Regions from separate parts of the Streptomyces sp. NPDC098781 genome, predicted to be linked through region 1. Evidence: riboswitches for the same ligand, from Rfam matches in the RefSeq annotation. Region 1 holds a riboswitch; each other region holds the start of a gene.
The links. A riboswitch is a leader RNA that binds a small molecule or an ion and turns the genes downstream of it on or off. The one in region 1 is predicted to bind cyclic di-AMP.
Positions count from the first base shown of each region.

Region 2: it holds a riboswitch for cyclic di-AMP, as region 1 does, so the genes downstream of both, ACIQWG_RS38985 (M23 family metallopeptidase) here and ACIQWG_RS33455 (M23 family metallopeptidase) in region 1, are expected to answer to the same signal.
Region 3: it holds a riboswitch for cyclic di-AMP, as region 1 does, so the genes downstream of both, ACIQWG_RS16560 (LysM peptidoglycan-binding domain-containing M23 family metallopeptidase) here and ACIQWG_RS33455 (M23 family metallopeptidase) in region 1, are expected to answer to the same signal.

Region 1 is NZ_JBIWAK010000009.1:453,995-464,127, reverse strand. Features, by position in the region: gene ACIQWG_RS33475 (CobW family GTP-binding protein) at 36-1,133, shown strand; gene ACIQWG_RS33470 (DNA topoisomerase (ATP-hydrolyzing) subunit A) at 1,130-3,586, opposite strand; gene ACIQWG_RS33465 (M16 family metallopeptidase) at 4,181-5,536, shown strand; gene ACIQWG_RS33460 (M16 family metallopeptidase) at 5,533-6,921, shown strand; cyclic di-AMP (ydaO/yuaA leader) riboswitch at 7,123-7,286, shown strand; gene ACIQWG_RS33455 (M23 family metallopeptidase) at 7,299-8,084, shown strand; gene ACIQWG_RS33450 (GntR family transcriptional regulator) at 8,272-8,967, shown strand; gene ACIQWG_RS33445 (HPr family phosphocarrier protein) at 9,146-9,427, opposite strand; gene ACIQWG_RS33440 (GNAT family N-acetyltransferase) at 9,607-10,133, shown strand, end outside.
Region 2 is NZ_JBIWAK010000015.1:18,020-28,152, reverse strand. Features, by position in the region: gene ribA (GTP cyclohydrolase II) at 38-682, opposite strand; gene ACIQWG_RS39005 (MarR family winged helix-turn-helix transcriptional regulator) at 918-1,433, opposite strand; gene ACIQWG_RS39000 (dihydrofolate reductase family protein) at 1,499-2,635, shown strand; tRNA gene ACIQWG_RS38995 (tRNA-Met) at 2,819-2,892, shown strand; gene ACIQWG_RS38990 (PP2C family protein-serine/threonine phosphatase) at 3,010-4,080, shown strand; cyclic di-AMP (ydaO/yuaA leader) riboswitch at 4,337-4,494, shown strand; gene ACIQWG_RS38985 (M23 family metallopeptidase) at 4,506-5,528, shown strand; gene ACIQWG_RS38980 (aldo/keto reductase) at 5,701-6,645, shown strand; gene ACIQWG_RS38975 (PrsW family intramembrane metalloprotease) at 6,685-8,106, opposite strand; gene trmB (tRNA (guanosine(46)-N7)-methyltransferase TrmB) at 8,242-9,105, opposite strand; gene lhgO (L-2-hydroxyglutarate oxidase) at 9,248-10,133, opposite strand, start outside.
Region 3 is NZ_JBIWAK010000003.1:1,066,716-1,076,848, reverse strand. Features, by position in the region: gene dxs (1-deoxy-D-xylulose-5-phosphate synthase) at 1-556, shown strand, start outside; gene ACIQWG_RS16585 (aspartate aminotransferase family protein) at 553-1,938, shown strand; gene ACIQWG_RS16580 (helix-turn-helix domain-containing protein) at 2,084-2,728, shown strand; gene ACIQWG_RS16575 (DUF6126 family protein) at 2,725-2,847, shown strand; gene ACIQWG_RS16570 (tyrosine-protein phosphatase) at 2,878-3,675, opposite strand; partial or broken gene ACIQWG_RS16565 (alpha-galactosidase) at 3,856-5,927, shown strand; cyclic di-AMP (ydaO/yuaA leader) riboswitch at 6,235-6,392, shown strand; gene ACIQWG_RS16560 (LysM peptidoglycan-binding domain-containing M23 family metallopeptidase) at 6,397-7,359, shown strand; gene ACIQWG_RS16555 (SGNH/GDSL hydrolase family protein) at 7,624-8,409, shown strand; gene ACIQWG_RS16550 (TetR family transcriptional regulator C-terminal domain-containing protein) at 8,576-9,196, opposite strand; gene ACIQWG_RS16545 (Glu/Leu/Phe/Val dehydrogenase dimerization domain-containing protein) at 9,265-10,133, opposite strand, start outside.

The DNA.
Region 1 (10,133 bases):
GCCGGTGCACCCGTCGGCGTGAGAAAGGTCGCACGTTGAGCCAGCAGAGCCCCGGCCCACAGCAGATCCCGGTCGTCGTCCTCGCCGGATTCCTGGGTTCCGGCAAGACGACTCTGCTCAACCACCTCCTCCATCGCAGCGGAGGCACCCGCATCGGCGCCATCGTGAACGACTTCGGTGCCATCGAGATCGACGCCATGGCCGTCGCCGGCGCGCTCGGCGACTCCACCGTCTCCCTCGGCAATGGCTGCCTGTGCTGCGCTGTCGACGCCGGGGAACTGGATGTCTACCTGGAGCGGCTCGCCCGGCCCGGCACCGGTATCGACGTGATCGTCATCGAGGCCAGCGGGCTCGCCGAGCCGCAGGAACTGGTGCGCATGGTGCTCGCCAGCGAGCATCCGGGAATCGTGTACGGCGGGCTCGTCGAGGTCGTCGACGCCGCGGAGTTCGCCGTCACGCGCGCCAAGCACCCCGAGATCGACCGGCACCTCGCCCTCGCCGACCTCGTCGTGGTCAACAAGCTCGACCGGGCGCCGGACGGAGCACGAGCCATGGCGCTGGTGCGCGACCTCGCCGACCGCGCCGCCGTCGTTCCGGCCACCTACGGCCGTATCGACCCCGAGTTCCTCTTCGACTGCCGCCCCAGCGAGGAACGCGTCGGGCAACTGTCCTTCGACGATCTGCACGAGCACGCAGGAGACCACCACGGTCACCTCCACACCGCCTACGACAGCCTGTCCTTCGTCTCGGAAAAGCCGCTCGACCCACGCCGGTTGATGGCGTTCCTGGACAGCCGTCCGGAGGGGCTGTACCGGATCAAGGGGTACGTCGACTTCGGACCCCACGACACCGCGAACCGCTACGCCGTGCACGCCGTCGGACCGTTCCTCCGCTTCTACCCGGAGCCCTGGACCGCCGCCGGCGCCGACGCACGTCTCAGCCAACTCGTCCTCATCGGCTCGGGCATCGATTCCGCCGCCCTGGCGAAGGAGCTGGAGGCGTGCAAGAGCGACGCCCCACACGCCGACGAGCATGGCATGTGGGGCGTACTGCGCTATGTGCAAGGGCCTGGCGTCGACCTCGACGCCGACCTGCACGCCGACGAGCAGGGTTTCGACGACCTGCCGGCCTAGACCGGGCCCGCCACCACCGAAACCGTCTTCGCCAGGGACACTCCCGAACCGTCGCGGCGGGGATCCATCTCGGGCAGTTCGACCGGGGTGCCGTTCTTCTGGGCCGCGCGTGCCGGGGTGGTGCCCGCCCAGGCCAGGGAGAGACAGTCCTCGCCCTTCAGGAAGCGCTGGCAGCGGACACCGCCTGTGGCCCGGCCCTTGCGCGGGTACTGGTCGAACGGGGTCAGCTTGGCCGTCGTCTGGACCGAGTCGTCCAGGGTGCCGCGCGAGCCCGCGACCGTGAACACCACCGCGTCGGCCGCGGGGTCCACCGCGGTGAACGAGATGACCTTCGCGCCCTCGGTGAGCTTGATGCCGGCCATGCCGCCGGCTGCGCGGCCCTGCGGGCGGACCTGCGAGGCCTGGTAGCGCAGCAACTGGGCGTCGTCCGTGATGAAGACCAGGTCCTCCTCGCCGGTGCGCAACTCGATCGCGCCGACGATCCGGTCGCCCTCCTTCAGCGTGATGACCTCCAACTCCTCCTTATTGGACGGGTAGTCGGGAACCACACGCTTCACGACGCCCTGCTCGGTGCCGAGCGCCAGGCCGGGGGACGACTCGTCGAGCGTCGTCAGGCAGACCAGCGTCTCGCCGTCCTCCAGCGACACGAACTCCGACAGCGGCGCCCCGCCCGCGAGATTCGGCCGGGCCGCGGTCTCCGGCAGCTTCGGCAGGTCGATCACGTTGATCCGCAGCAGGCGGCCGGTCGAAGTGACCGCGCCCACCTCGCCGCGCGCCGTGGCCGGCACCGCCGAGATGATCACGTCGTGCTTGGAGCGCTTGGCGTCGCCGTCCTCCGTGAAGGGGTCGCCGTTCGCCGTACGCGCCAGCAGACCCGTCGAGGACAGCAGCACCCGGCACGGGTCGTCCGCCACCTGAAGCGACACGGCAGTGACCGGCGTGCCCGCCGACTCCAGCAGCAACGTACGCCGCTCGGTGCCGAACTTCTTGGCCACCGCGGCCAGTTCCGAGGAGACCAGCTTGCGCAGCTCGGCGTCCGAGTCGAGGATCCGGGTCAGCTCGGCGATCTCCTGGTTGAGCCGTTCCTTCTCGGACTCCAGCTCGATGCGGTCGTACTTGGTGAGGCGGCGCAGCGGCGTGTCGAGGATGTACTGGGTCTGCACCTCGGACAGGGAGAAGCGCTCCATCAGGCGTTGCTTCGCCTGCGCGCTGTTCTCGCTGGACCGGATCAGGCGGATGACCTCGTCGATGTCCACCAGCGCGGTGAGCAGGCCCTCGACCAGGTGCAGGCGGTCGCGTCGCTTGGTGCGGCGGAACTCGCTGCGGCGCCGTACGACCTCGAAGCGGTGGTCGAGGTAGACCTCCAGGAGTTCCTTGAGGCCGAGGGTGAGGGGCTGGCCGTCGACCAGCGCGACGTTGTTGATGCCGAAGGACTCCTCCATCGGCGTCAGCTTGTAGAGCTGCTCCAGGACGGCCTCGGGCACGAAGCCGTTCTTGATCTCGATGACCAGGCGCAGGCCGTGCTCGCGGTCGGTGAGGTCCTTGACGTCGGCGATGCCCTGGATCTTCTTCGAACCGACCAGGTCCTTGATCTTGGCGATGACCTTCTCCGGGCCGACCGTGAACGGCAGCTCGGTGACGACCAGGCCCTTGCGGCGGGCGGTCACGGTCTCGATCTCGACCGTGGCGCGGATCTTGAAGGTGCCGCGGCCCGTCTCGTAGGCGTCCCGGATGCCGGCGAGGCCGACGATCCTGCCGCCGGTGGGCAGGTCGGGGCCCGGGACGTGCTTCATCAGCGTTTCCAGATCCGCGTTGGGGTGGCGGATCAGATGGCGGGCGGCCGCGATGACCTCGCCGAGGTTGTGCGGCGGCATGTTCGTGGCCATACCGACGGCGATGCCCGAAGCGCCGTTGACCAGGAGGTTCGGGAAGGCGGCCGGCAGCGCCACCGGCTCCCGCTCCTGGCCGTCGTAGTTGGGCGAGAAGTCGACCGTGTCCTCTTCGATCGACTCGGTCATCAGGCTGGTCGCCTGCGCCTGCCGGCACTCGGTGTACCGCATGGCGGCCGGCGGGTCGTCGTTGCCCAGCGAGCCGAAGTTCCCGTGGCCGTCGACCAGCGGGACGCGCATCGAGAAGGGCTGGGCCATGCGCACCAGGGCGTCGTAGATCGAGGCGTCGCCGTGCGGGTGCAACTTACCCATGACCTCGCCGATCACGCGGGCGCACTTCACATAGCCGCGGTCGGGGCGCAGGCCCATCTCGTTCATCTGGTACACGATGCGGCGATGCACCGGCTTGAGGCCGTCGCGAGCATCCGGCAGGGCTCGGGAGTAGATGACCGAGTACGCGTACTCGAGGAAGGAGCCCTGCATCTCGTCGACGACGTCGATGTCGAGGATCTTCTCCTCGTACGAGTCGTCGGGCGGCGGGGTCTTCGTGCTACGGCGGGCCATCGCTGCCGGCTCCTTGCTGAAGCGTTGGACGGGTATGACGCGGACCATTGTGGACCGCGGCACTGACAACCACCGACCAGGACCCGAAGTCTGCCTCCGGTACGGCGCGTGAGAAGTGTCGCCGACGCCCGGCCTCGACGGCGACCGAGGGCGGCGTTCGGGCATCAACCGGCCAGGCCGACACGGTGCTTGCCCGAGGGAGGGCAACACGCGGAGCACTCGCCGGCGACCGCGCGCCCCTCTCTCCGCGACCGCGTGCCCCGGCGTGCGCCCACGGCGGCGGCAAGCCCACGCCGCGAAACCGTTCACTCGCCGGAGTGATCGACGGGCAGCCGTACGAGGGCCGCCGGGGAAGGGTGCGGCGGGGCGCGAGCTGACCGCGAGCGGCAGCCGCCCCCGAGCGTCAGCCGCCCCTGGGTGACAGCCCGCAGATCCCCGCGCCGACGCCCCGCACCGGCTCCCGGTCCCGTCCGACGCCGAAGGCGTTCCGAACGGGAACTTCGCCGACCCTTCGGACGCTGCATACAGTGGCAGGAACTCGTGCCGAACTGCTCGGCACGACGCAGTGCACGCGACCGGAAGGACACCTTGCCCATGGGTCACACGGCCACACCGGAGGCACAATCCGGCGGCCTCACCGCGACGGAGCACCGCCTGGCCAACGGCCTGCGCGTGGTGCTCTCCGAGGATCACCTCACGCCGGTCGCCGCGGTCTGCCTCTGGTACGACGTAGGCTCCCGCCACGAGGTCAAGGGCCGTACCGGACTCGCCCACCTCTTCGAGCACCTGATGTTCCAGGGTTCGAACAGTGTGAAGGGCACGGGGCACTTCGAGCTCGTCCAGGGCGCCGGTGGCTCGCCGAACGGCACCACCAGCTTCGAGCGCACCAACTACTTCGAGACCATGCCCGCCCACCAGCTGGAGCTCGCGCTGTGGCTGGAGGCCGACCGCATGGGCAGCCTCCTGGTGGCGCTCGACGAGGAGGGCCTGGAGAACCAGCGGGACGTCGTCAAGAACGAGCGCCGCCAGCGGTACGACAACGTCCCTTACGGCACGGCCTTCGAGAAGCTGACGGCGCTGACGTACCCCGACGGGCACCCGTACCACCACACCCCGATCGGCTCGATGGCCGACCTGGACGCGGCCAGCCTGGAGGACGCCCGCGCGTTCTTCCGCACCTACTACGCGCCCAACAACGCCGTCCTGTCGATCGTCGGTGACATCGACCCCGAGCAGACGCTCGCCTGGGTCGAGAAGTACTTCGGCAGCATCGCGTCCCACGACGGCAAGCCCGCCCCGCGCGACGGCTCGCTGCCCGAGATCATCGGCGAACAGCTGCGCGAGGTCGTCGAGGAGAACGTCCCCGCGCGCGCGATGATGGCCGCGTACCGCCTGCCGACGGACGGCACCCGCGAGTGCGACGCCGCCGACCTGGCGCTGACCGTCCTGGGTGGCGGCGAGTCCTCCCGCCTCTACAACCGGCTCGTCCGGCGCGACCGTACGGCCGTCGCAGCCGGTTTCGGCCTGCTGCGCCTGGCCGGCGCGCCCTCCCTGGGCTGGCTGGACGTGAAGACCTCCGGCGACGTCGAGGTCCCCGTCATCGAGTCCGCCGTCGACGAGGAGCTGGCGCGCTTCGCGCAGGAGGGCCCCACCGCCGAGGAGATGGAGCGCGCCCAGGCCCAGCTCGAGCGCGAGTGGCTGGACCGGCTCGGCACGGTCGCGGGCCGCGCCGACGAACTGTGCCGGTACGCCGTCCTGTTCGGCGACCCGCAGCTCGCGTTCACCGCGGTCAAGCGGGTGCTCGACGTCACCGCCGAGGAGGTCAAGGCGGTCGCCCAGGCGCGGCTGCGGCCCGACAACCGTGCGGTGCTCGTGTACGAGCCGGTCGCCGGCGAGGACGAGGACCTGGAAGCCGCCAGCACCGACGAGAACGAGGAGTCGGCCCAGTGACCGAACTCGCCAGCATGGAGTTCCACCCACAGCCCCAGGCCGGCCCGGCCCGGCCCTGGGCGTTCCCGGCGCCCGAGCGCGGCAAGCTGGACAACGGCCTCACCGTCCTGCGCTGCCACCGCCCCGGCCAGCAGGTCATCGCCGTCGAGGTGCTGCTGGACACGCCCCTGGACGCCGAGCCGAAGGGCCTCGACGGCATCGCCACGATCATGGCGCGCGCCCTGTCCGAGGGCACCGACAAGCACACCGCCGAGGAGTTCGCCGCCGAGCTGGAGCGCTGCGGCGCCACGCTGGACGCCTACGCCGACCACCCCGGCGTCCGCGTCAGCCTCGAAGTGCCGGTCTCCCGTCTGCCCAAGGCGCTCGGTCTGCTGGCCGACGCTCTCAGGGCACCCGCGTTCGAGGACGCCGAGGTGGAGCGCCTGGTGCGCAACCGCCTCGACGAGATCCCGCACGAGCTGGCCAACCCCTCGCGCCGGGCCGCCAAGGAGCTTGCCAAGGAGCTGTTCCCGGCCACCTCGCGCATGTCCCGCCCGCGCCAGGGCACCGAGGACACCGTCGCCGGCATCGACTCCGCGGGCGTACGCGCGTTCTACGAGCGCCATGTGCGTCCCGCCACCTCCACCGTCGTGGTCGTCGGCGACCTCACCGGCGTCGACCTCGACGCGCTGCTCGGGGACACCCTGGGCGCCTGGACGGGCTCCTCGGCCGAGCCGCGGCCCGTCCCGCCGGTGACCGCGGACGACACCGGGCGCGTCGTCATCGTGGACCGCCCCGGCGCGGTCCAGACGCAGCTGCTGATCGGCCGGGTCGGCCCCGACCGGCACGACCGCGTGTGGCCCGCGCAGGTGCTCGGCACGTACTGCCTCGGCGGCACCCTCACCTCCCGCCTGGACAAGGTCCTGCGCGAGGAGAAGGGCTACACCTACGGCGTACGCGCGTTCGGGCAGATCCTGCGCTCCGCCCCGGACGGCAGCGGCGCGGCGATGCTCGCCATCAGCGGGTCCGTCGACACCCCGAACACCGGCCCGGCGCTGGACGACCTCTGGAAGGTCCTGCGCGGTGTCGCCGGGGAGGGGCTGACGGACGCCGAGCGGGACTTCGCCGTGCAGAACCTGGTCGGGGTCGCGCCGCTGAAGTACGAGACGGCGGCCTCCGTGGCGAACACCCTGGCCGACCAGGTCGAGCAGCACCTGCCCGACGACTACCAGGCCACGCTGTACCAGCAGCTCGCCGCCACCGGCACCGTCGAGGCCACCGCCGCGGCCGTGAGCGCGTTCCCGGTGGACCGCCTGGTGACGATCCTGGTCGGCGACGCGGCCGCGATCCGGGAGCCCGTGGAGGCCCTCGGCATCGGTGAAGTCACCGTCGTGGCGGCCGAGTAGGCGAAAGACGGCGCCACGCGCGCATAGGGGCCCTGGTGACGAAAGAGTCACCAGGGCCCCTTTATGCCCGAATTGAGGAGAGGTTGCCTGTCTGGCCTGTGGGATGCGCTACAAAAGCCCTGCTCGGTTTGGGGATTGAAAGATGTCCCGTTTAGCGTCTTCCGGGCTGTCCGTCAGGCACCGCGCCGCACCCGCGGCACCGGACAGCCATCGCCGAGTCCCCGTATGGCGCGAGCCAGGGGAGCCGGGGACCCACCGAAGTCCCTGGGGTGAATCGGGCGCCCGCGCGAGTGCGAGGGGGCCCGTAGGAGACCTTCCTGCTCCGAACCCGTCAGCTAACCCGGTAGGCGAGAGGGAAGGAAAGGACCAGCCACTACATGGCGTTCACCTGCGCCACCGGGAAGAACCGCCCCACCGGGAAGCATCGCCGGCCCAGCCGGATGCAGCGCTCCACCGCCCGTGCCGCGGGCGTCGCCGCGCTCACCGCCACCGGCGTCATAGGCACCCTGGCCGCTCCGGCGCTCGCCGCCGAGCCCGCCGCGGAGCAGACCGGCCTCATCCCCGTCATCGCCGTCGAGAACTCGATCGCGGACCAGCTCGACGCCCAGGCCGCGGCCCAGGAGCACGCGGCCAAGGAGGCCGCCGCCGCGAAGAAGGCCGCCCAGGAGGCCGCGCGCAAGAAGGCGGCCGAGAAGGCCGCGAAGGAGCGCGAGGCCAAGGAGCGCGCCGCCCGCGAGGCAGAGCGCAAGCGCCTGCTGTCCTATGTGTCCCCGATCCCCGGCTCGTACGTCTCCACCGGCTACAAGGCCGGCGGCGCCGTGTGGTCCTCCGGAAGCCACACCGGCATCGACTTCCACGCCGCCAGCGGCACGTCCGTCCACGCGGTCGCCTCCGGCACCGTCGTGGAGGCCGGCTGGGGCGGGGCCTACGGCAACAACGTCGTGATCAAGATGAACGACGGCACCTACACCCAGTACGGCCATCTGTCGTCCATCGGCGTCTCGGTGGGCCAGCGGGTCACCCCCGGCCAGCAGATCGGCCTGTCCGGCGCCACCGGCAACGTCACCGGCCCGCACCTGCACTTCGAGGCTCGGACCTCGCCGGAGTACGGCTCCGACATCGACCCCGTCGCCTACCTGCGCGCGCACGGCGTGAACATCTGACGCCACCGCCGCACCACCCGAAGCCCCGGCTCCCGAGCCGGGGCTTTCGGCGTTTTGGCGTCGAACCGATGACCAAAAAATATCCATGGATTCCGGCTCGCCGTCGGAAATTCAGGCAGGTTGCAATAGAGTCACAGCGAACACGTCATTCGTCGACGTTTCACGGGGATTAAGGCGGAGGTGGGTCATGCGTATTCCGGCGCACTCGGTGTGCACGGCGATCCGGGACGACATCGTCGCCGGTGTCCACGAGCGCGGCGGCCGACTCACCGAGGAAGTCCTCGCCCGCCGCTACGGCGTCTCCCGCGTCCCGGTCCGGGAAGCCCTGCGCACCCTGGAGGCGGAGGGCTTCGTGGTCACCCGGCGGCACGCGGGGGCCTGTGTCGCCGAACCGACCGAGCAGGAGGCCGCGGACCTGCTGGAGATGCGCGGCCTGCTGGAGCCGCTCGGCGCCGCCCGGGCCGCCCAGCGGCGCACCGAGGCCCATCTGAAGGTCCTGCGCGGCCTGGTCAGGCTGGGGCAGGAGCGGGCCAGGCGGGGCAACAGCGAGGATCTGCGCTCCCTGGGCGGCTGGTTCCACGAGACGCTGGCCCAGGCGTCCGGCAGCCCCGCCCTGACCTCGGTGCTGACCCAGCTGCGCCACAAGATCGCCTGGATGTACGCCGTGGAGGCACCGGCCGACCCGCAGGGGTACTGGACCGAGCACGGCGCGATCGTGGACGCGGTGGCGCGCGGCGACGGGGAACGCGCCCGCGCGATGACGGCGCTGCACACCGAGCGCGCGCTCTCCGCGCACCGGCTGCGGTTCGGCTCCGGAGGCGGGCGCGCGGAGCGTGTGAGGAATTCGCAACATCCCGTAAACATGCCGAGTCTGCGGCATTAACAAAGGCGCCGTATACAAAGAGGGCATATTCGGTGGCGGTGAATTTCTGCTGCCCTTTTTCGAATGCACCGGCAGCGCGCCGCCAATTGCGTCGAGCCTGCCCGGAAACAGCGAAGCCGCGCCCGCCGAAAAGGCGGACGCGGCTTCACCGTTCGCTACGGATCACCCGCTCAGGTCCTCAGACCGTCTCGGGCAGCTCCTCGAGACCCTCGGCGACCAGCTTCGCCAGTCGGTCGAGGGCGGCGTCCGCGCCCTCGGCGTCGGAGGCGAGGACGATCTCCTCGCCGCCCTGGGCGCCCAGGCCCAGGACGGCCAGCATGGAGGCCGCGTTGACGGGGTTGCCGTCAGCCTTGGCGATCGTCACCGGGACGCCTGTGGCCGTGGCGGCTCGGACGAAGATGGAGGCGGGGCGGGCGTGGAGGCCCTCGGCCCAGCCGACGTTGACGCGGCGCTCAGCCATGTGATGCTGCCCTTCGGTGTTCAGGGTTGTCTAGACCAGTTTCCCACACCCGTGAAGCAAGCCGGAACGAGACGAACGTCCCGTCTCTCGGTGCCCGTCGGATCGCGGCCTCGACCCCACGTTCGTCCTCCACAGACTGCCTCGCGCCGTTGTCGTACGCGAGCCGTACTCTGGGCCCCATGCAGAGCGCCTCGGACCGGCACGAGTACCCCGCCCACTGGGAAGCCGACGTGGTGCTGCGCGACGGCGGCACCGCACGCATCCGCCCCATCACCATTGATGACGCCGAGCGCCTGGTCAGCTTCTACGAGCAGGTGTCGGACGAGTCGAAGTACTACCGCTTCTTCGCGCCCTACCCGCGACTGTCCGCCAAGGACGTCCACCGCTTCACGCACCACGACTTTGTGGACCGGGTGGGACTCGCGGCCACGGTGGGCGGCGAGTTCATCGCCACCGTACGCTACGACCGGATCGGTGCCGACGGAATGCCCGCGTCCGCCCCCGCCGACGAGGCCGAGGTCGCCTTCCTGGTCCAGGACGCCCACCAGGGGCGGGGTGTCGCCTCCGCCCTGCTCGAACACATCGGCGCGGTCGCGCGCGAGCGCGGCATCCGCCGGTTCGCCGCCGAGGTGCTGCCCGCCAACACCAAGATGATCAAGGTGTTCACGGACGCCGGGTACACCCAGAAGCGCAGCTTCGAGGACGG
Region 2 (10,133 bases), on a different contig from region 1:
GCCCGGGGGCGTCCTGTGCCGCCCCCGTGCCGTTCGCTCAGCCGGCGCTGAGTTCCGCGAGGTCCCCCAGCGGCAGGGTGTGCTGGGTCTGGAGGACCTTCGCGCGCAGATAGCGGACGTTGTCCGGGGTGGCGAAGACGCCGGTGGGGACGCGGTCGCCGACCTCGATGCCGAGGGCGCGCAACTGGGCCGCCTTGTCGGGGTTGTTGGACAGCAGGTCCAGTTCGCCGATGCCGAGGGCGTTGAGCATCTGGGCCGCGGCCGTGTAGTCGCGGTCGTCCTCGGGCAGGCCCAGGGCGGCGTTCGCGGCGTAGGTGTCCAGGCCCTGGTCCTGGAGGGCGTACGCGTCGAGCTTGTTGTAGAGGCCGATGCCGCGGCCCTCCTGACGCAGGTACAGCAGCACGCCGCCGCGCTCGGCGATGCGCTCGACGGCCTCGCGCAGCTGGGGGCCGCAGTCGCAGCGGGCCGAGCCGAAGACATCGCCGGTCAGGCACTCGGAGTGCAGCCGGACCAGCGGGGTGGTGCCGGGTGCCGGGTCGCCGAGGACGACGGCCACGTGCTCCAGGCCGTCGGTCAGGCCGTGGAAGGTCACCAGTTCGGCGTCGACGCGGTAGCCGTCCTGGAAGCGCAGCGGGACCCGGACGCGGGCGCGCTGGGTGGCGGCGGCGGGGAAGTCGGGCATGCGGGGTCTCCGGGTTCCTTGGGAGGGCCGACTGCTTGCGGATCCTGCTGACTGCTGACTGCGGGGCTGCTGGCTGTTGGAGCTCTGCTTCAGATTTGAATCAGCTACTCGGTCTGAACCCTACTCCCTGCTTTAAATTTGAATCAACGCGATTCGACGAGTTCCGGAGGCCATGTTGCGCAGATCACAAAGTCGCGCAGGTCACGAAGTCGCGCGGGTCGCGAAGTCGCTCAGGTCACGAGCAGGGCTTGTTGGAGCGCCGACGCCAGGGCACGTCCTCCGGACCGGCGTGTGCGCCCTCGCCCTGGAACCCCTCGCCGACCGCCGTGAAGATCTCCTCCAGCTGGCCGACCTGCTCCGGGGTCAGCCGGTCGAAGAGCAGCGACCGTACGGTCTCGACATGACCCGGGGCCGCGCGCTCCAGCACCCGCATGCCCTCGTCGGTGAGGGCCGCGACGCTGCCCCGTTTGTCCCAGCGGCAGTCCTCGCGCCGCACCAGGCCGTCCCGCTCCAGACGGGTGACGGCGTACGTCAGCCGACTGCGGGTGATTTTCAGTCCTTCCGCGAGCTCGGTCATGCGCAACCTGCGCTCCGGGGTTTCCGAGAGGGTGGCGAGGATGGAGTAATACAGATGGGGCATGCCGGCCTCCTGCTGGAGCTGCCGGTCCAGCGCGTCCTCCACGAGCGCGGCGGCGGCGATGTACGCGCGCCAGGCGCGCTGCTCCTCCGAGGTGAGCCAGCGAGTCGTCATACGACCAGTGTAGGTTTGTTTCAAACTTGAACCAAGATCGGATCGCCGAGCCGGAGAGCGCGCCCATGCCGTCGTACCCCTACGTCCTGCTGTCCGCCGCCGTCTCCCTGGACGGCTACCTCGACGACACGGGCCCGGACCGCCTGCTGCTGTCCAGCCCGGCCGACTTCGACCGGGTCGACGAGGTCCGCGCCTCCGTGGACGCGATCCTGATCGGCGCCGGCACGATCCGGGCGGACAACCCGCGGCTGCTGGTGAACTCGGCCGAGCGGCGGGCCGCACGGGTGGCGGCGGGCAAGCCGGAGTACCCCTTGAAGGTCACGGTCAGCGCGTCGGGCGAGCTGGACCCGGCGGCGAACTTCTGGCACACCGGCGGCGACAAGGTCGTCTATACGACGGAGAAGGGCGCGGACCTGCTGCGGCGCGCGCCGGTCGCGGCGGACGTCGTCGCGCTGGGCGAGGAACTCGACTGGCGGGGGCTGCTGGCCCATCTGCGCGAGGTGCGCGGCGTGGAACGGCTGATGGTCGAGGGCGGCGGCACGATCCACACGCAGCTGCTCCAGCAGGGGCTGGCGGACGAGGTGCAGCTGGTGCTGGCCCCGCTGTTCGTGGGGGATGCGCGGGCGCCCCGGCTGTTCGGGCCGGGTGCGTACCAGGGCGGGCGGCTGCGGCTGGTCGAGACGCGGCGGATCGAGGACGTGGTGCTGATGCGCTACGAGCCGACGGCGCCCGGTGCCGGGGGCCTCGCCTCCGCCGCGGACCGGCACTGGCTGGCGCTGGCGTGCGAGCTGGCGGCGCAGTGCCCGCCCTCTCGGACGGCGTTCAGCGTCGGGGCGGTCGTGGTGGCCGCCGACGGGACGGAGCTGGCGCGCGGGTACTCCAGGGAGGGCGGTGACTCGGTGGTGCACGCGGAGGAGGCGGCGCTGGCGAAGATCACGGCGGGGGATCCGAGGCTGGCGTCCGCGACGGTGTACAGCAGCCTGGAGCCGTGCACCCGGCGTTCCTCGCGACCGGTGCCGTGTGCCCGGCTGATCCTCGAGGCGGGGGTGCGCAGGGTGGTGACGGCTTGGCGGGAGCCGGACACGTTCGTGGTGGGGGCGGACGGGAGCGGGGTGCTGGCGGGGGAGGGCGTGGATGTGGTGGTGCTGCCGGAGTACGAGGAGCGGGCGATCGCGCCCAATCGGCATCTGGTGGGTGGGTGAGGGCGTGGGGCCTTTTCCTGGCCGGGCTCGCCGGATGGACCTGGCCGGATGGGCCTGGCCGGACGGGCCTCACCGGACGGGCCGGGAGGGCCGCGGCAGCTGAGCGGAAAGTCCTGGTCAGGACCGGCCCCGGGAAAGGCGTGTGCTTCGGGTCCCGCGGATGGCGTACTATGGACTCATCGACGCGGGGTGGAGCAGCTCGGTAGCTCGCTGGGCTCATAACCCAGAGGTCGCAGGTTCAAATCCTGTCCCCGCTACTGAAGGCTCAGGGCCGGAACTGATCAGTTCCGGCCCTGAGTGTTTTCCCCGGTCGGCTTCCAGCGCTCGCCCGCCGCCCCCGCTTCGGCAACCCTGGTGAGGTGGAGCAGCGGCGGATGTCATACGCACGCCGGTTCGTCCGGCTGCTCCCCGCCCTGCTGATCGCGGCCGGAGCCGTGTACGACCACGTCACACCGACGGACTTCACCGGCGCCCCCTTCCTCACGGCCGCGCCACTGGTCGCCGCCCCCCTCTACTCACAGCGCGGCACCGTGCTCACCGGAGCCCTGGCCCTCCTCGTGGTGCTCGTGATGCGCGCGCCGCGCGGGGAGCTGTCCCAAGCGGAGGTGGTCACCGAGCTGGCGACCATCGTGGTCGTCTCCGTGCTCGCGGTCCTCATCAACCTCCTCGTCCGCCGCAGCGACGAACGCCTCGCCTCCGCCCGCGAGATCGCCGAGGCCGCCCAACGCGCCGTACTGCCGGAGCCGGCCGAGCGGATCGGCGGGTTCCGGATCGCGGCCCGGTACGAGGCGGCGCAGGAGGGCGCGGCCATCGGCGGGGATCTGTACGCCGTGCAGGACACCCCCTACGGCGTCCGGCTGGTGGTGGGGGACGTGCGGGGCAAGGGAATGGGGGCGGTCGGGGCCGTCGCCGTGGTGATCGGGGCCTTCCGGGAGGCCGCCGAACAGGAGGCCACGCTGGAGGCGGTCGCGCAGCGGCTGGAGCGGGCGCTGGCCCGGGAGCGCGCACGGCGCGACGGACCCGAGTCGCAGGAGTGGTTCACCACCGCCATGCTCGCCGAGCTGCCGCACGGCAACGAAATCGTGCGGCTGGTCAACCGCGGGCACCCGCCGCCGCTGCTGCTGCACGCCGACGGCACCGTCCACCCCCTGCCGGCCACCGAACCCGCCCTGCCGCTCGGCATGCGCGAGCTCGGCGCCTGGCCCGACCGGGCCGACGACGCCGGCTTCCCGGACGGGGCCACCCTGCTGCTGTACACCGACGGTCTGACCGAGGCGCGGGACGCCGGCGGGCGGTTCTACGACCCCGAGGTGGGCCTCGCGGGCCGCGTGAACGCCCTGCGCGAGCCGGCCGAACTGCTCGGGGTGCTCGCGGCGGACGTACGCCGGCACTCCGGCGGAGGGATGGCGGACGACCTGGCACTCATGGCCGTACGACGACCGTGAAGCCTTCTGACCGATCACCTTGACCGTTGTCACCAGCGGTGATCGCGCGACCGCCCTCCGCATAACAACTGACATACCGTCAATACCTGTGTGACTCCAGAGTCTTGGTCAACTCGCCCGATTTAGGCCGCTCATGACCCCTAAGTCCGGGCGAAAATCGTTAATGATCAAGTGGAACAGCTTGGAATACGCGCCCCGGGTCTATTAACGTTCGATAACGCAGCGCGGTCGTCCCAGCCGTCACAAGAGTCGGCTCCGTGCGCACGCGCCGAATCCCGTAAGGGAACCGGGGAACCACCACCTTGGGGTGAATCGCACGGATTCCACCGTGGAAGCACGGTTGGTATACGCGCGTAGGAGACCTTCCTGCTCCGAACCCGTCAGCTAACCCGGTAGGCGAGAAGGAAGGAAAGGAGTACGCCCACGTGGCGTCAAACCGGCCTGCTCCGCAAGCCCCGTTCGTGCCGAGCGAACGCAGCGACACCTTCGGCTACGACCGCTACCGCACCGACGAGGGCCCGTTCGAGGAGTGGAACCCCACCGCGGATTCCATTCGTCCCGTTCGTGGCAGGCACCGCGTCTCCAAGCAGCGTGGCGGGGGACTCGCCCGCAGCTCCACGGTTCTCGGCGTAGGCGTCATAGCCGCCGTCGGCGCGGGCGGCATGGCCAGCGCCAACAGCGGCAAGCCGCCGGTCGCCATCACGATGCCGGACCTGCCCCTGATCTCGGACGACTCCTCCGAGCCCGCCGAGGACACGGCCACCGCGTTCAGCACCATGGGCGAGGCCACCGAGGAGACCACGCAGGGCACCTCCGACGCCGGCGAGGTGCTGCGCAGCCGGATCATCGCGCAGGCCGAACTCCAGCAGACTCAGATCGACAGCAAGGCCGCCGCGGCCGCCGTCGCCGCCGCGGAGAAGGAGGCCAGGGACGCGGCCGCCAAGGCGGAGAAAGAAGCCAAGGCCAAGGCCGCCGCCGCGAAGGCCGCCGCCGAGGAGGAGGCCCGCAAGAAGGCCGAGGCCGAGCGTCTCGCCGAGCTGGCCAAGCAGTACACGCTGCCGACCTCCTCGTACACCATCACCTCGACCTTCGGTCAGGCCGGCGCCTACTGGTCCTCCGGCTACCACACCGGCCTCGACTTCGCCGCCCCCACCGGGACGCTGATCAAGGCGATCCACTCCGGCACCGTCACCTTCGCCGGCTGGGACGGCTCGTACGGCTACAAGACGGAGATCACCCTCGACGACGGCACCGAGCTCTGGTTCGCGCACCAGTCCTCGATCAGCGTCAGCGTGGGCCAGAAGGTCAACACGGGCGACGTCATCGGCCGCGTCGGCGCCACCGGCAATGTGACCGGCGCCCACCTGCACCTCGAGGTGCACCCCGACGGCAGCGCGAACGGCATCGACCCGCTGGCCTGGCTTCAGGGCAAGGGCCTCACGCCCTGAGGCCCGTGACGGGCGACCACATGTGATCCCCGGCGGTCCTGACGGCGTCCCCCCGACGTCAGGGCTGCCGGTTCTCGGTGCGTGCGACGGTGTTCGTCGCGAGCGTCTTCATTACGCAGCCTTGGTCCCCGGTGTGGAATGAGCCGTTCCGGTACGACGGTTGACGTAGAGCATGAGTGCTCTTCGTCAGCTCGGCTCCTCCGACCTGGAGGTCCACCCGCTCTGCCTCGGCGGCAACGTCTTCGGCTGGACCGCCGACGAGACCCGGTCCTTCGCCGTCCTCGACGCATACACGGAGGCGGGCGGCAACTTCATCGACACGGCCGACGTCTACTCGGCGTGGGCCGAGGGCAACTCGGGCGGCGAGTCCGAGACGGTCATCGGCCACTGGCTGACGGCACGCGGCAACCGGGACGACGTCGTGATCGCCACCAAGGTCAGCCAGCACCCCGACTTCCAGGGCCTGACCGCGGCCAACATCAAGGCGGCCGCCGACGCCTCCCTGCGGCGCCTGGGCACCGACCGCATCGACCTCTACTACACGCACTACGACAAACCGGAAGTGCCCGTCGAGGAGATCATCGGCGCGCTGGACGAGCTGGTGAAGGCCGGCAAGGTACGGCACATCGCCGCGTCCAACATCTCCGCCGAACGCCTCGCGGCCTCCCTCGCCTTCTCCAACCGCGAGGGCCTCGCCCGCTATGCCGCCCTCCAGCCGCACTACAACCTGGTCTCCCGCGACACCTACGAGGGCCCCCTGCGCGACCTGGCCGAGCGGGAAGGGCTGGCGGCGATCCCGTACTACTCCCTCGCGGCCGGTTTCCTCACCGGCAAGTACCGACCGGGGACGGCCGTGGACAGCGCCCGCGCGCGGGGTGCCGGCAAGCACGCAGAGTCCGAGCGGGGCCGACGGGTGCTGGCCGCCCTGGACGAGGTGGCCCGTTCCCACGACGTGCCGATGGCGACGGTGGCCCTGGCCTGGCTCGCGCAACAGCCGACGGTCGCGACGCCCCTGGCTTCGGCCCGCACGGTGGAACAGCTGCCGGCGCTGCTGGGGATGGCGGAGCTGAGGCTGACGGACGACGAGGTGGAGCGGCTCACGGAGGCGTCGGCGTGAGGCGCCGCCTCTTTCTCGACCGCTAGGACCTCTCGACCGCTAGGACCGATACGGGTTGTAGAGGGGGTACGGCGCCACCGAGCCGTAGCCCGGTGCGGGGCCCGGTCCGTTCAGCTGCCCGTACGGCTGACCGTGCGGGTGCCCGTATGGCTGCGGGTAGGTCGGTCCGTACGGCTGTGGGTACGTCGATCCGTACAGCTGCTGGTGAACGGCCGGCCCCGGTTGCGGGTGGCCGTATGCCGTCCAGGCCTGCGCGGCGGCCGCGTGCTCCAGCGCCGGCCGGGCGAACTCCCGCCGCGCCCACAGTTCGTGCAGCAGCTCCTGTTCTCGCACGACGTAGTCCGCGCCGGCCCGGCCGCGGCGGCCCCGGTGCCGTAGGAACGCCAGCGACGTGGCGTAGGCCTCGTACTGCGCCACCGCTCGCGCCGCCTTCCGGCCCCCTTGGCGGCGCGCGTACTGCCGGGCCACCCGACGGTCTCGCATCGAGCCCAGCGTGAAGGGCGCGCTCGGCGACAGCCATCCGGCGGCGACGTAGGCGGGGAGTTCCTCGCGCACGGTCCTCAGCTCGCGCTGCCGGGTCCAGATCACCAGCCAGGTCAGCAGCCCGAACGCCGGGACCATGAGGGTCGCGTACACGCCGAAGAAGCCGTACTCGCCGAAGGCCGAGGAGCCGTTCCACAGGGCGTGCATGCCCATGGCGAACAGCAGGCCGAGGAGGGGGAGCAGGACGCGGCGCACATGCTGGCGGTCGCCCGACAGCGCCGCGATGCCGAAGCCGATGCCGGTCAGAACGGTGAAGAGGGGGTGCGCGAAGGGCGACATGATCACGCGGACGAAGAAGGTCGCCGCGGTGACGGAGGCGATGCCGCTGTCGCCGGTGAGCTGGTCGGTACCGAAGGCGGTGCCGAGGTAGAGGATGTTCTCGGTGAAGGCGAAACCGGTCGCGGTGACCCCGGCTATCACCACTCCGTCGACGATCCCGGTGAAGTCCCGGCGGCGGAAGAGGAAGACGAGCAGGACGGCCGCGGCCTTCGCCAGCTCCTCGACGACCGGCGCTATGACGGTCGCGCCCAGGGTGTCCGCGTGCGACGGATCGGCCGTCGCGGTCGCTATCCATCTGGTCGCGAAACTGTTGGCGACGATCGCTATCAGCGCCGCGGCGCAGGCGCCCCAGGCGAAGGAGAACAGCAGGTTCCGCCAGGGGCCCGGCTCGACGCGGTCCAGCCACCGGAACGACGCCACGAGCAGCGGCACGGGCAGCACGGCGAGCCCCAGCCCGACCAGGAACCCCTCGGTGCCGGTCTGCTCGCGCACCAGGGCGAGGATGACCAGCCCGGAGAGCGCGAGCAGCGTGCTGAGCGCGCCGTAACGCACCCAGCGCCGGTGCCACCAGTGCGCGTGCCGCGGTGCGCCGCCGGTGGGACCGGCGGGGTGCGTCGGGTACGGGGGACAGGTGGCCACGGCATTGACCCTAACGAGGCAGGGGCGCCGCCCGCAGCAGCGCGAGGGGCTCGGGCGCCGGTGGGGGGTGCTGTCGGTGCTGCTGTCGAAGTCCCTGGGGACGGTTCGTTGTCGGTGCTGTTCTTCCCGCTGCTGTTACCGCTGTACGCGGCGGAAGAGCAGGTCGTTCACCACATGACCCTTGTCCAGTCCCTGGCCCTCGAAACGGGTCAGCGGCCGGAACTCGGGACGGGGCGCGAAACCACCGTCGGGGCGGGTGTTCTCGAAGTCGGGGTGCGCGGTCAGCACGTCGAGCATCTGTTCGGCGTACGGCTCCCAGTCCGTGGCGCAGTGCACCAGGGCGCCGGGCCGCAGCCGGGTCGCGGCGAGGTCGAGGAACTCTGGCTGGATGAGCCGCCGCTTGTGGTGGCGCTTCTTCGGCCAGGGGTCGGGGAAGTAGACGCGCAGCCCGTCGAGCGAGTCGGGGCCGAGCATCTCCCGCAGCAGGATGATGGCGTCGCCGTTGGCCACGCGGATGTTGCCGAGGCCGTTCTGGTCGGCCAGGTTGAGGAGGTTTCCCTGCCCGGGGGTGTGGACGTCGACGGCGAGGATGTTGGTGCCGGGGTCGCCGGCGGCCATCTGCGCGGTCGCCTCCCCCATGCCGAAGCCGATCTCCAGCACGACGGGGTTGTCGTTCCCGAACAGCTCGCCGAGGTCGACGACGCACTGTCCGTCGATGTCCAGCCCCCACTTGGGCCACAGCCGCTGCAACGCGTCCGCCTGGCCCGCGGTCACCCTGCTCCGCCGCGGCTGAAAACTCCGGATCCGCCGCTCGAAGTGCGACCCGGCCGGATCGGCCTGTGGCCCGTCCGGGAACCGCGGCTCCCCCTTGGCCCGGGTATGCCGAATCGACTCACCGGGGACGGGGACGGGGGCATGGCTCGCGAGCTCACCGTCGGCCACGGTTCGACCGGGGACGGCGGGGCGGGGGGCTTCGGGGGCGTTGAGGGAGTCAGACACAGTGGGGTCGATTTTACGGGGAGCGGGAAGGGGGTGGAATTACGGCTGGGATCCGTCAGCCCGTCCGGCGTTTGAGGACGAGGCCCTTCGGGACCGATGGGGGTCCGGGGGGCGGAGCCCCCTGGTGGGGTCGAAGGGGCGATCAAACCCCCTCCAACACCGCCAACGCCCGCCGAGCCACCTCCCGCCCGATCGGCAGCGAAGCGGTAGCCGCAGGACTGGGCGCATTCAGCACATGCACCGCCCGCTCCCCCTCCCGAATCAGAAAGTCATCCACCAGCCCCCCGTCCCGCAGCACGGCCTGCGCCCGCACCCCCGCAGCCGCCCGCACCAGATCATCGGAGGTCACCGCGGGCAACAACCTCCGCACCGCCCCCGTGAACGCCACCTTGGACACCGACCGCCGCAGCTCCCCCGCCCCGTACCGCCAGTGCCGCCCGGCCATCCGCCACGCCCCCGGCCAGGACACCGTCGCCGCGACCTCCCTCGGCCGCACGACCCCCCACCCGTACCCCTCCCGCGCCAGCGCGGGCACCGCGTTCGGCCCGATGTGCACACCCCCGTCGATCCCGCGCGTGAGATGCACCCCGAGGAACGGAAACGCCGGATCCGGCACCGGATACACCAGTCCCCGCACCAGCTCGGGCCGGGCCAGCGACCAGTACTCCCCCCGGAACGGCACGATCCGCACCTCCGGCTCGTCCCCGGTCATCCGGGCCACCTCGTCGCAGTACAGCCCGGCACAGTTCACCAGCACCCGCCCCCGCACGACGTCCCCCCGCGTCGTCCGTACGGCGACCCCCAGCGCGGGCCGCCGGTCGATCCGCTCGGCCCGCGCGCCGTAGCGGATCTCCGCCCCGGACGCCTCGGCGAGCTGCCGGGCGACCCCGACGAAGTCGCACACGCCCGTCGTCCCGACGTGTATCGCGGCGAGTCCGCGCACCTCCGGCTCGTACTCCGCGATCTGCGCGGCGCGCAGCTCCCGTACCGGAATGCCGTTCTCCCGTCCGCGCTGTACCAGGGCGTGC
Region 3 (10,133 bases), on a different contig from region 1:
CTGCGACGACGCGCCCACGCTCGTACGGTTCCCGAAGGAGTCGGTCGGGCCGTCGATCCCGGCGGTCGACCGGGTGGGCGGGCTGGACGTGCTGCACCGGTCCGGGCCGGAGGCGGACGTCCTTCTGGTCGCCGTCGGCGTGATGGCTCCGGTGTGCCTCCAGGCGGCCGAGCTGCTCCAGGCCCGCGGGATCGACTGCTCGGTCGTCGACCCGCGCTGGGTGAAGCCCGTCGACCCCGCACTCGCGCCGCTGGCCGCACAGCACCGGATGGTGGCCGTGGTCGAGGACAACAGCCGTTCGTCGGGGGTCGGCGCAGCCGTCGCGCTGGCGCTGTGCGACGCCGATGTCGATGTGCCGGTTCGGCGGTTCGGCATCCCGGAGCAGTTCCTCGCGCACGCCAAGCGGGCCGAGGTGCTCGCCGACATCGGGCTCACACCCGTGGAGATCGCCGGCCGGATCAGCGCGAGCCTGGCCCTCAAGGAGGCCGAGGGCGGCCCCGCCGACGACGGCCAGGACGGTCGTACCGTCGTACCGGTCAAGGAGAAAGCCGAATGACCACGGAGTTCGACCTCGGCCGCCTGCTCGCCGAGCGCGGGGCCGAGCGTTACGAGCTGCACGGCAAGCACCTGAACCACCAGCTGCCGCGCATGCTGCACACCATCGGCTTCGACAAGGTCTACGTGCGGGCCGAGGGCGCGTACTTCTGGGACGCGGACGGCGACGACTACCTGGACATGCTCGCCGGCTTCGGGGTGATGGGGCTGGGGCGCCACCATCCCGTCGTCCGCAAGGCGCTGCACGACGTCCTGGACGCACAGCTCGCCGACCTCACCCGCTTCGACTGCCAGCCGCTGCCCGGGCTGCTGGCGGAGAAGCTGCTGGCGCACAGCCCGCACCTGGACCGGGTGTTCTTCGGCAACAGCGGCACGGAGGCCGTGGAGACCGCCCTGAAGTTCGCGCGGTTCGTCACCGGCAGGCCCAGGATCCTGTACTGCGAGCACGCCTTCCACGGGCTGACCACCGGTTCGCTGTCCGTCAACGGCGAGTCCGGCTTCCGGGACGGCTTCGCCCCGCTGCTGCCGGACACGGCCGTACCACTCGGCGATCTCGACGCCCTGGCGCGGGAGCTGAAGAAGGGCGACGTGGCCGCCTTGATCGTCGAGCCGATCCAGGGCAAGGGCGTGCACGAGACGCCGCCCGGCTATCTGCGGGCCGCCCAGGAACTGCTGCACCGGCACAAGGCGCTGCTCATCGCCGACGAGGTGCAGACCGGGCTGGGCCGCACCGGGGACTTCTACGCCTACCAGCACGAGGACGGGGTCGAGCCGGACCTGGTGTGCGTGGCCAAGGCGCTGTCCGGCGGGTATGTGCCCGTGGGCGCCACGCTCGGCAAGGACTGGATCTTCAAGAAGGTCTACTCGTCGATGGACCGGGTGCTGGTCCACTCGGCGAGCTTCGGGTCCAACGCGCAGGCCATGGCGGCCGGGCTCGCGGTCCTGTCCGTGCTGGAGAACGAGCAGATCGTCGCCAACGCGCGGGCGACCGGGGAGCAGCTGAGGTCCCGGCTCGCGGCGCTGACCGACAAGTACGAGCTGCTCGCCGACGTCCGCGGCCGGGGCCTGATGGTCGGCATCGAGTTCGGCCGTCCCGACTCGCTGAAGCTGCGAAGCCGCTGGACCATGCTCCAGGCCGCGCGCAAGGGCCTCTTCGCGCAGATGGTCGTCGTACCGCTGCTGCGACGGCACCGCATCCTCACGCAGGTCTCCGGCGATCATCTGGAGGTCATCAAGCTGATCCCGCCGCTGATCATCGGCGAGCGGGAGGTGGACCGCTTCGTCGACGCCTTCACCGATGTGATGGACGACGCACACAGCGGGGGCGGGCTGATGTGGGACTTCGGCAAGACACTGATCAAGCAGGCGGTCGCCAACCGCTAGAGGACATCGACGCGCGCCCGGTCGCCGCGGTCGCACGCGCAGGCGGCGGCCTTCACCGCCGCCCTCCGTCTCGGGCACTCGCCGGTCGTTTGCCTCTGAGGCAATAAATTTGCCGCAGAGGCAAGCCTGGGGCTGAATGGAGGGCATGAGCTCTCCCGACACCGAGCCGGAACCCGGGGTCGCGGCCGACGAGACGGGGCTGGTCGATGCCCTGCCCGCCGTCGCGCCCCAGCTCCGCGCGCTGCGCCGCCGCGCCTCCCTCACCCTGGAGGCCGCGTCCCGCGCCGCCGGACTGTCGCCCGCCCACCTCTCCCGACTGGAGACCGGGCAGCGCCAGCCCTCCCTGCCGATGCTGCTCGCCCTCGCCCGTATCTACGGTACGACGGTCTCCGAGCTGCTCGGCGAGACGGTCGCCGACCGGCACGCCGTCGTACGCGTCGACGACATGGAACCGACCGCGGCCGGCGGCTGGACCTACCGGCAGGCCGGCGCACCCGGGCGCGGGATGCAGGCGCTGCGCGTCCATGTGCCCTACGACACCCAGGGCGACATCGTGCGCGTGCACCCCGGCGAGGAGTGGCTCTACGTGCTCCACGGGCGGCTGCGCCTGCGCCTCGGAGACACCACGCACCGGCTCGCGCCCGGTGACAGCGCGCATTTCGACTCGCTCACCCCGCACCGGATCGCCGCCCAGGACCAGGGCGGGGTCGAGTTGCTGTTCGTCCACACCTTGCTACAGAGCCCCACGGCCGCCCTGTGCCTGGGCCCCACGATCGGAGAGACGCCATGAGTGACATGGAGGAGAAGTTCCCGCGCGCCCTTTGGGTGCGGCTCATCATCTACATCGCGGTGGGACACGTCTTCGCCGCCTTCGTGTACTTCCTGTTCGAGGCGGGCGGCGGGCAGTAGGCGTCGCGGGCGCGCGGCAGCGGCCGGGCGTCAGTCGAGCAGCCGCTCCCGCAGGCGCTCCCGGGTCTCCGGAGTGATCCGCAGGCCCTGCTCCAGGTAGGTGTCGACGCCGCCCCAGGTCTCCTCGATCGTCTCGAAGGCCGCCGTGAGGTACTCGGCCCGCGCGTCGAACAGCGGGCTGAGCAGCTCCATGATCTCGGGCGAGTAGACCGAGGCACCGCTGCCGTTGCGCTTCACCTTGTAGCGACGGTGCTTGGCGTTGGACTCCAGGTAGTCGGCGACGATCGCCTCGCGCTCCACGCCGAGGGAGAGCAGCGTCACAGCGATGGACAGGCCCGCGCGGTCCTTGCCGGCCGCACAGTGCATCAGGGCCGGCACGCTGTCCTCGGCCAGCGCGTGCAGCACCTGGGAGTGCTCGCCGGTGCGCTCCTTGATGATCGAACGGTAGGAGGCGATCATCCGGTTCGCCGCCTTGCCGTCCGCCAGGATCTCCCGCAGCTGGTCGAGATCGCCGTCCCGGACCATCTTCCAGAACTCCGCGCCGTCCGCCGGGTCCGACAGCGGCAGGTTCACATTGCGCACGCCCGGCAGCTCGACGTCCGGCCCTTCGAGCTTCTGATCGGCCGCGTTGCGGAAGTCGAAGATCGTGTGCAGCCCCAGGGAGTCGAGGAAGACGGCGTCCTCGGCGGTCGCGTGCGCGAGATGGCCGCTGCGGAAGAGTACCCCCTGCCGCACCCGTCGCCCGTCCACCGTCGGCAGTCCACCCACGTCACGGAAATTGCGAACCCCGGCCAGTTCAGGCTCGGTCGACGGGATCTGCTGCGTCACGGGGGCTCCTCCCAGTCGGCCCCGGCGGCGCGGCTCTGCGGTGCGGCCGACGGGGTGCGCTCTTGACGATACGACATGGATTCCGGGGCCAATGAGTTGTCCACAGGCGTTGCCCCGGGGCCGCCCGGCCCTAGATGATGTTGGTACTTGATCGCACCTGTTCGTCTCTGTGGGGGCTTGATGCTGGAGATCTCCGAAACGGGCCGTATCTGGCTCCTCTCCGGGCCGACCAGCAGTTACGCCGTCCATCTGACCGAGGGCGACGAGCTGCTGCACCTCCACTGGGGCCCGCGGATCGAACTCGCCGACGCCGAGGCCCTCGCCGTACGTCCGCTGCCGGAGCACTCGTCCTTCGAGTCCCCGCTCGACGGGCACGAGGAGTACCCGGTGGAGGGCGGCCCGCGTTTCGTGCGCCCCGCGCTGTCCGTGCGCGCCGAGGGGCGGCGCGGCACCGAGTGGGATTTCGTGCGGTACGAGTCCGAGGGTGACGAGCTGCGGTTGCGCTTTCGTGACGGCGGGCTGAACGTCACCCTGCACTACCGGATGCGCGACGACGTGGTGGAGCGCTGGGTGGCTCTGGACAACGAGGGGCCCGCGCTGGAGCTGCTGCGCGCCGACTCGGCCACCTGGACGCTGCCCTACCGGGAGGACTGGCGGCTGTCCCAGCTGCACGGCCGCTGGGGAGCGGAGTCCCGGCTGGTGCAGGCCCCGCTCACGTACGGCGAGAAGGTCATCGGCAGTCGCCGCGGGCACACCGGGCACCAGCATCTGCCGTGGGTCGCGCTCGACACGGACGCCACCGAGGAACGCGGCGAGGTCTACGGCTGTGCCCTCGCCTGGTCTGGGTCCTGGCGCATCGCCGTCGCCCAACTTCCGGACGCGCGCGTGCAGATCACCGGCGGGGCCGGACACGACGACTCGGGCCTGCTGCGGCTGGCCGCGGGGGAGTCCTTCACGACGCCCGTCTTCGCCGGCCTATGGAGCGACGGAGGCTTCGGCGGGGCCAGCCGCGCCTGGCACGCGTACCAGCGCGCGTATGTGATCCCTGACGCCGATACCAGGACCGGCCGGTGCTGTTCAACTCCTGGGAGGCGACCGAGTTCGACATCTCCGAGGAACAGCAGAGCGCGCTCGCTCGGCGGGCCGCGGCCATCGGTGTCGAGCTGTTCGTGGTGGACGACGGCTGGTTCGGCGCGCGCACCAGCGACCGCGCCGGGCTCGGCGACTGGACCCCCAACCCCGAGCGCTTCCCGTCCGGCCTCAAGCCGCTCGCCGAGCACGTGCACGAGCTCGGCATGCAGTTCGGCATCTGGGTCGAGCCGGAAATGGTCAATCCGGACAGCGAGCTGTATCGCGCCCACCCGGACTGGGTTCAGCACCAATCGGGACGAAAGCGTACGGAATTCCGCAATCAGCTCGTACTGAACCTCGCCCGCGATGACGTCCAGGAGTACCTCTGGGAACAGCTCCACGGGCTGCTCTCCAGCGCGCCGATCGACTATGTGAAGTGGGACTTCAACCGCTGCTTCGCCGACGCCGGCTGGCCCGGTGAGCCGTATCCGCAGCGCCTGTGGGTCGACCATGTGCGTGCCCTGTACGGCTTGCTCGACCGGCTGCGCGCGGCTCATCCCGGTGTCGCCTTCGAGTCCTGCTCGGGTGGCGGCGGACGGATCGACCTCGGCGTGCTGAGCCGCACGGACCAGGTGTGGACCTCGGACAACACCGACCCCCTCGACCGGCTCGCCATGCAGCACGGCTTCAGTCAGATCCACCCCGCCCGGGTCATGGCGGCCTGGGTCACCGACAGCCCGAACACCATGTTCAACGGGCGCGCGAGCTCGCTGCGCTTCCGTTTCGTCAGCGCCATGGCGGGGGTGCTCGGGGTCGGCGGCGACCTGGAGCGGTGGACCGAGGAGGAGCTCGCCGAGGCGCGGGAGTGGGTGACGCTCTACAAGGAGATCCGCCCCCTCGTGCAGCGGGGCCACCTGTACCGGCTGCGGCCCCCGCGGGGCGGGCTGAGCGCGGTGCAGTACGTGCTCGGGGACGAGACGGTCGTTCTCGCATGGCTTCAGGCTCAGAGCTTCGGCGAGCCCCTGCCGGCTCTGCGGCTCCGCGGTATCGACCCGACAGGTAGGTATGAATGCCCTGAAACGGGCGAAGTTCACCGAGGGGCTGTACTGGTGCATCACGGGCTGAAAGTCGACCTTCGGGGCGATCTGGATGCGGCAGTTATTCACCTCCGTCGCATCTAGCCGTTCTGTCCGAATTGCTGCCTTCATTCCAACTCGCTCTGGAATGAAGGAAGCTGGAGCGGTGTCACGTGAGCAGGGTCATATTCGTGACCGTGCGTCGTCCGTCATGTCCACGTAATTCACATGTTTTTCAAGGGGCTTTGAGTCGGGCGACGCCCCCAGAATTCACTCAGGGTGACCGGTAATTCCCACAAGGGATCAACAGGAACGCATTCGGACGGAACCCCTCACTTGTTCCCGTGCGTCTTCCTCGCTTACGTTCACGACCAATCCGGACGGACGCCTAATCCTGCCGCCGACCGGATCCCGCGCTAACTCACCCGTCCACGGCAGGAGCGGGGGACCCACAGGTACAACCGCCTGTTCCGGTCTCCGGAACGGCTTGGGGTCAAGTCGCGTCCCGACGCGGCCGGGCATCTCCAGCCCGCACCCGACAGCTCACCTCGCAGGCGCCGGAGAGGAATTCGCCATGCCCGCGAAGGGTAAGCACCGACGCCCGAAGTCCCTGCGCTTCACCCGCTCCATCGCCGTCGCCGGAACCGGTGGCGCCGCTCTCGCTCTCCCGCTGATGGGGGCCGCCGGCGCCCACGCCGCTCCCCAGCAGTCCGTTTCGGAAAAGGCCGTTCAGTCCCTTCCGGTCACCGGTGAGAAGGCCGCCGAGAAGAAGGCCGGCGACAAGAAGGCCGACGTGCGGACCTATTCGGTGAAGGTGGGCGATTACCTTTCGAAGATCGCCGACGAGCAGAACGTCAACGGTGGCTGGAAGCGGCTCTACGCCGACAACCGCTCGGCCGTCGGCGAGGACCCGTCGCTGATCCACCCGGGTCTGAAGCTCACGATCAACGGCAAGAAGGCCGCGACGAGCGCCCCCAAGTCCTCGTCGCCCGCCCCGTCTTCGTCCTCGTCGAAGACCCCCTCCAAGACCTCCTCGAAGCCGTCCACCGAGTCGGCCGAGAAGGATTCGAGCGCCTCGAAGGCGGCCGCGAAGACGACTTCGGCCGCCGACACCACGAGCACCGTCAACGGGTTCTCCGCCCCGCTGTCCGGCGCCTCCCTCGGCACCGGCTACAAGGTCGCGGGCAGCATGTGGTCCAGCGGCTACCACACCGGCGTCGACTTCGCCGCCGCCACCGGTACCCCGCTCAAGGCGGTCGGCCAGGGCACCGTCGTCTCCGCCGGCTGGGGTGGCGCGTACGGCAACCAGGTCGTCATCCAGCTCGCCGACGGCTACTACGCCCAGTACGCCCACCTGTCCTCGCTCTCCGTCTCGGCCGGCCAGACCGTGACCGCGGGCCAGCAGATAGGCCTCTCCGGCGCGACCGGCAACGTCACCGGCCCGCACCTGCACTTCGAGATCCGCACCACGCCGGACTACGGCTCCGACGTGGACCCGGTCGCCTACCTCCGCTCCAAGGGCGTCGCCATCGGCTGACGGCCCCCCGCGAAACCACCTGCCTGACACGCAGCCGAAGGCCGGACCCCCGATCCCCGGGTCCGGCCTTCGGCATGCCTGTGGTCCTGGTGCGGTGATCGGCCGTCCAACAGCCCTGCTCGGAGGGTTATTCCACGTTTGGTGAACACTTGGGGAGTGGCTTATCTCACCGCTCGTCAACCCCTGCCTACGGTCGCGTAGGTCACATCCAAAGGTGAATCATGTCCCGATGTGACAGGCGATTCGAAGAGTGACAGCAGATCAGTGATCGGGTCGTACGTCGCGGTGGGGGACAGCTTCACCGAGGGCGTCGGCGACCCCGGCCCCGAAGGGGCGTTCGTCGGCTGGGCCGACCGCTTCGCGGTCCTGCTCGCGGACCGGCGCCCCGAGGGCGACTTCGATTACACCAACCTCGCCGTGCGCGGCAAACTCCTCGACCAGATCGTCGAGGACCAGCTTCCGAAGGCCGTCGAACTGGCCCCGGACCTGGTCTCGTTCTGCGCGGGCGGCAACGACATCATCCGGCCCGGAACCGACCCCGACGAGGTGGCCGAGCGCTTCGAGCGGGCCATCGTCCGGCTCACCTCAGCCGTCGGCACCGTCATGGTGACGACCGGCTTCGACACCCGCGGCGTGCCCGTGCTGAAGCACCTGCGCGGCAAGATCGCCACGTACAACGGTCATGTGCGGGCCATCGCCGACCGGTACGGCTGCCCCGTGCTCGACCTGTGGTCCCTGAAGACCGTTCAGGACCGCCGGGCCTGGGACGGCGACCGGCTGCACCTGTCTCCCGAGGGGCACACGCGCGTGGCGCTCCGCGCCGGTCAGGTCCTCGGCCTGGAGATTCCCGCGGACCCGGACCAGCCCTGGCCGCCGCTCCCGCCGCGCGGCACGCTGGAGATCCGCCGGGACGACGTCCAGTGGGCGCGTGAGTACCTGGTGCCGTGGATCGGGCGGCGACTGCGCGGTGAGTCCTCGGGCGACCACGTGACGGCCAAGGGCGCCATGTCTCCGGACGACATCAAGATGCGGATCCAGTCGGTGGCTTGAGTGCGGTGCGCGAGTGATCGGTCGGTGGCTTGAGTGCGGTGCACGAGCCATCAGGCCGTGGCTTGAGAGCGGTGCGCTAGGCACCGGTGCCTCCGGGCCGTACCGAAGACTGGTCGGTGCGGCCCGGACGTATGTCCTCCCGAAGGGAACCCGGCGTCCGCGCACCTCACCGAGTCGACGCCGTCAACGCCTCTCGCTCCAGGCCCAGTTCCCGGGCCAGCGCCTCGTCCGCCCACTCGCGTGCACACGCGCGGGAGACCGCGCCCGGGTACGACGTCAGCTGTACGGCCAGCCCGTCGAGCAGGGCCGTCAGGCGCAGTGCCGCGCCGGTCGGGTCCGGACAGCGGAACTCCTCCGCGGCGACACCCTCGGCGATGACCTCGGCGATGGCCGCCTTCCACTGCCGGTCCAGACCCCGGATGACCTCCTGGAGCGCGGGTTCGCGCAGTGCCGCCGCCCAGCCCTCGATCCACAGCCGCCAGCCCTTGGCCTGGCCGGTGGGCGCGTACCAGCGCACGGCCGCCCGCAACCGTCGTAGCGCCGTCGTGCGGCGGCCCAGAAGCTTGCGCAGATGAGCCAGGTCGTCCGCTGCCGCATGGGTGAAGGCGGCCGCGACGAGCTTCTCCTTCGTCGCGAAGTGATAGAGCACCAGAGCGTTGCTCACGCCGAGCGACGAGGCCACGTCGGCGATCCTGACCGCCGCCACGCCCCGCGCCTCTATCTGCTCCACGGCGGCGCGCAGCAGTTCCTCCCGCCGCTCCGCCACGCTCAACCGCACTCTTGCCACGCCGTCACCCTAAAGCCTCGCCACGAGCCACCCCTCGGCCGCTGCCGAGGAGGTCCCCGCGGCCGGTGTCATCGGTGCCAGCCGAACCGCTCGGTGATCTCCGGAAGCCGGTCCGCGGCGATGGCGTGCGCGGCGGCCCTGGGGGCCGTCCCGTCGGCCTCGGCGCGGGCCAGGGTGAGATCGGTCAGGTCGCGCATCGAGCGTCTGATGTGAGCGAACGCCTCGTCCGCGTCCGGGCCCATGTCCCCGAACAGCGTCCACCACCACCAGGCGTTGGTGGCCGAGTTCACCACGACGTCCGGCAGTACCGTGACCCCCCGCGCGGCCAGCATCTCCTCCGCGTCGGGCCGTACGGGCATGTTGGCCGCCTCGGCGATCCAGCGGGCGGTGACCCGCGCCTGGTTCGCGGCGTCGATCGCGTACGAGACCGCCGCCGGAACCAGCACCTCCGCCTCGGCCGACAGCCAGGCGTCGCCCGGCAGTTCACGGTCGCCGGGGCGCAGCGCCGCGCGGTCCACCGTGCCGTGGGCGTCGCGCGCCGCCAGCAGGGCCTCGATGTCGAGGCCCGCCGGGTTGGCGATCGTGCCCTTGATGTCGGCGACCGCCACGACCGTGAGCCCCGCGCGCGTGAGGAAGCGCGCGGTGGCCCCGCCCATGGTGCCCAGACCCTGCATCGCGACGCGGGTCCTCCAGTACGGCACACCTGCCCGGTCCAGAGCCGTCAGGACCGACTCCGCGACCCCGCACCCGCCGACCAGCTCGTCGAGGCCGATGCCGTCGACCTGGACCGCGAACGCCTCCGCGAGCCGGCGCCGGGCACCCGCCTCGTCGTCGAGCAGCGGATACACGGCCTGGACCGACGACACGAGCCCCGCCTCGGCCGCCGCGCGGTCGACCACGTCCTGGCTGAGCCCGAGGTCCTCGCCCGTGGTCCAGA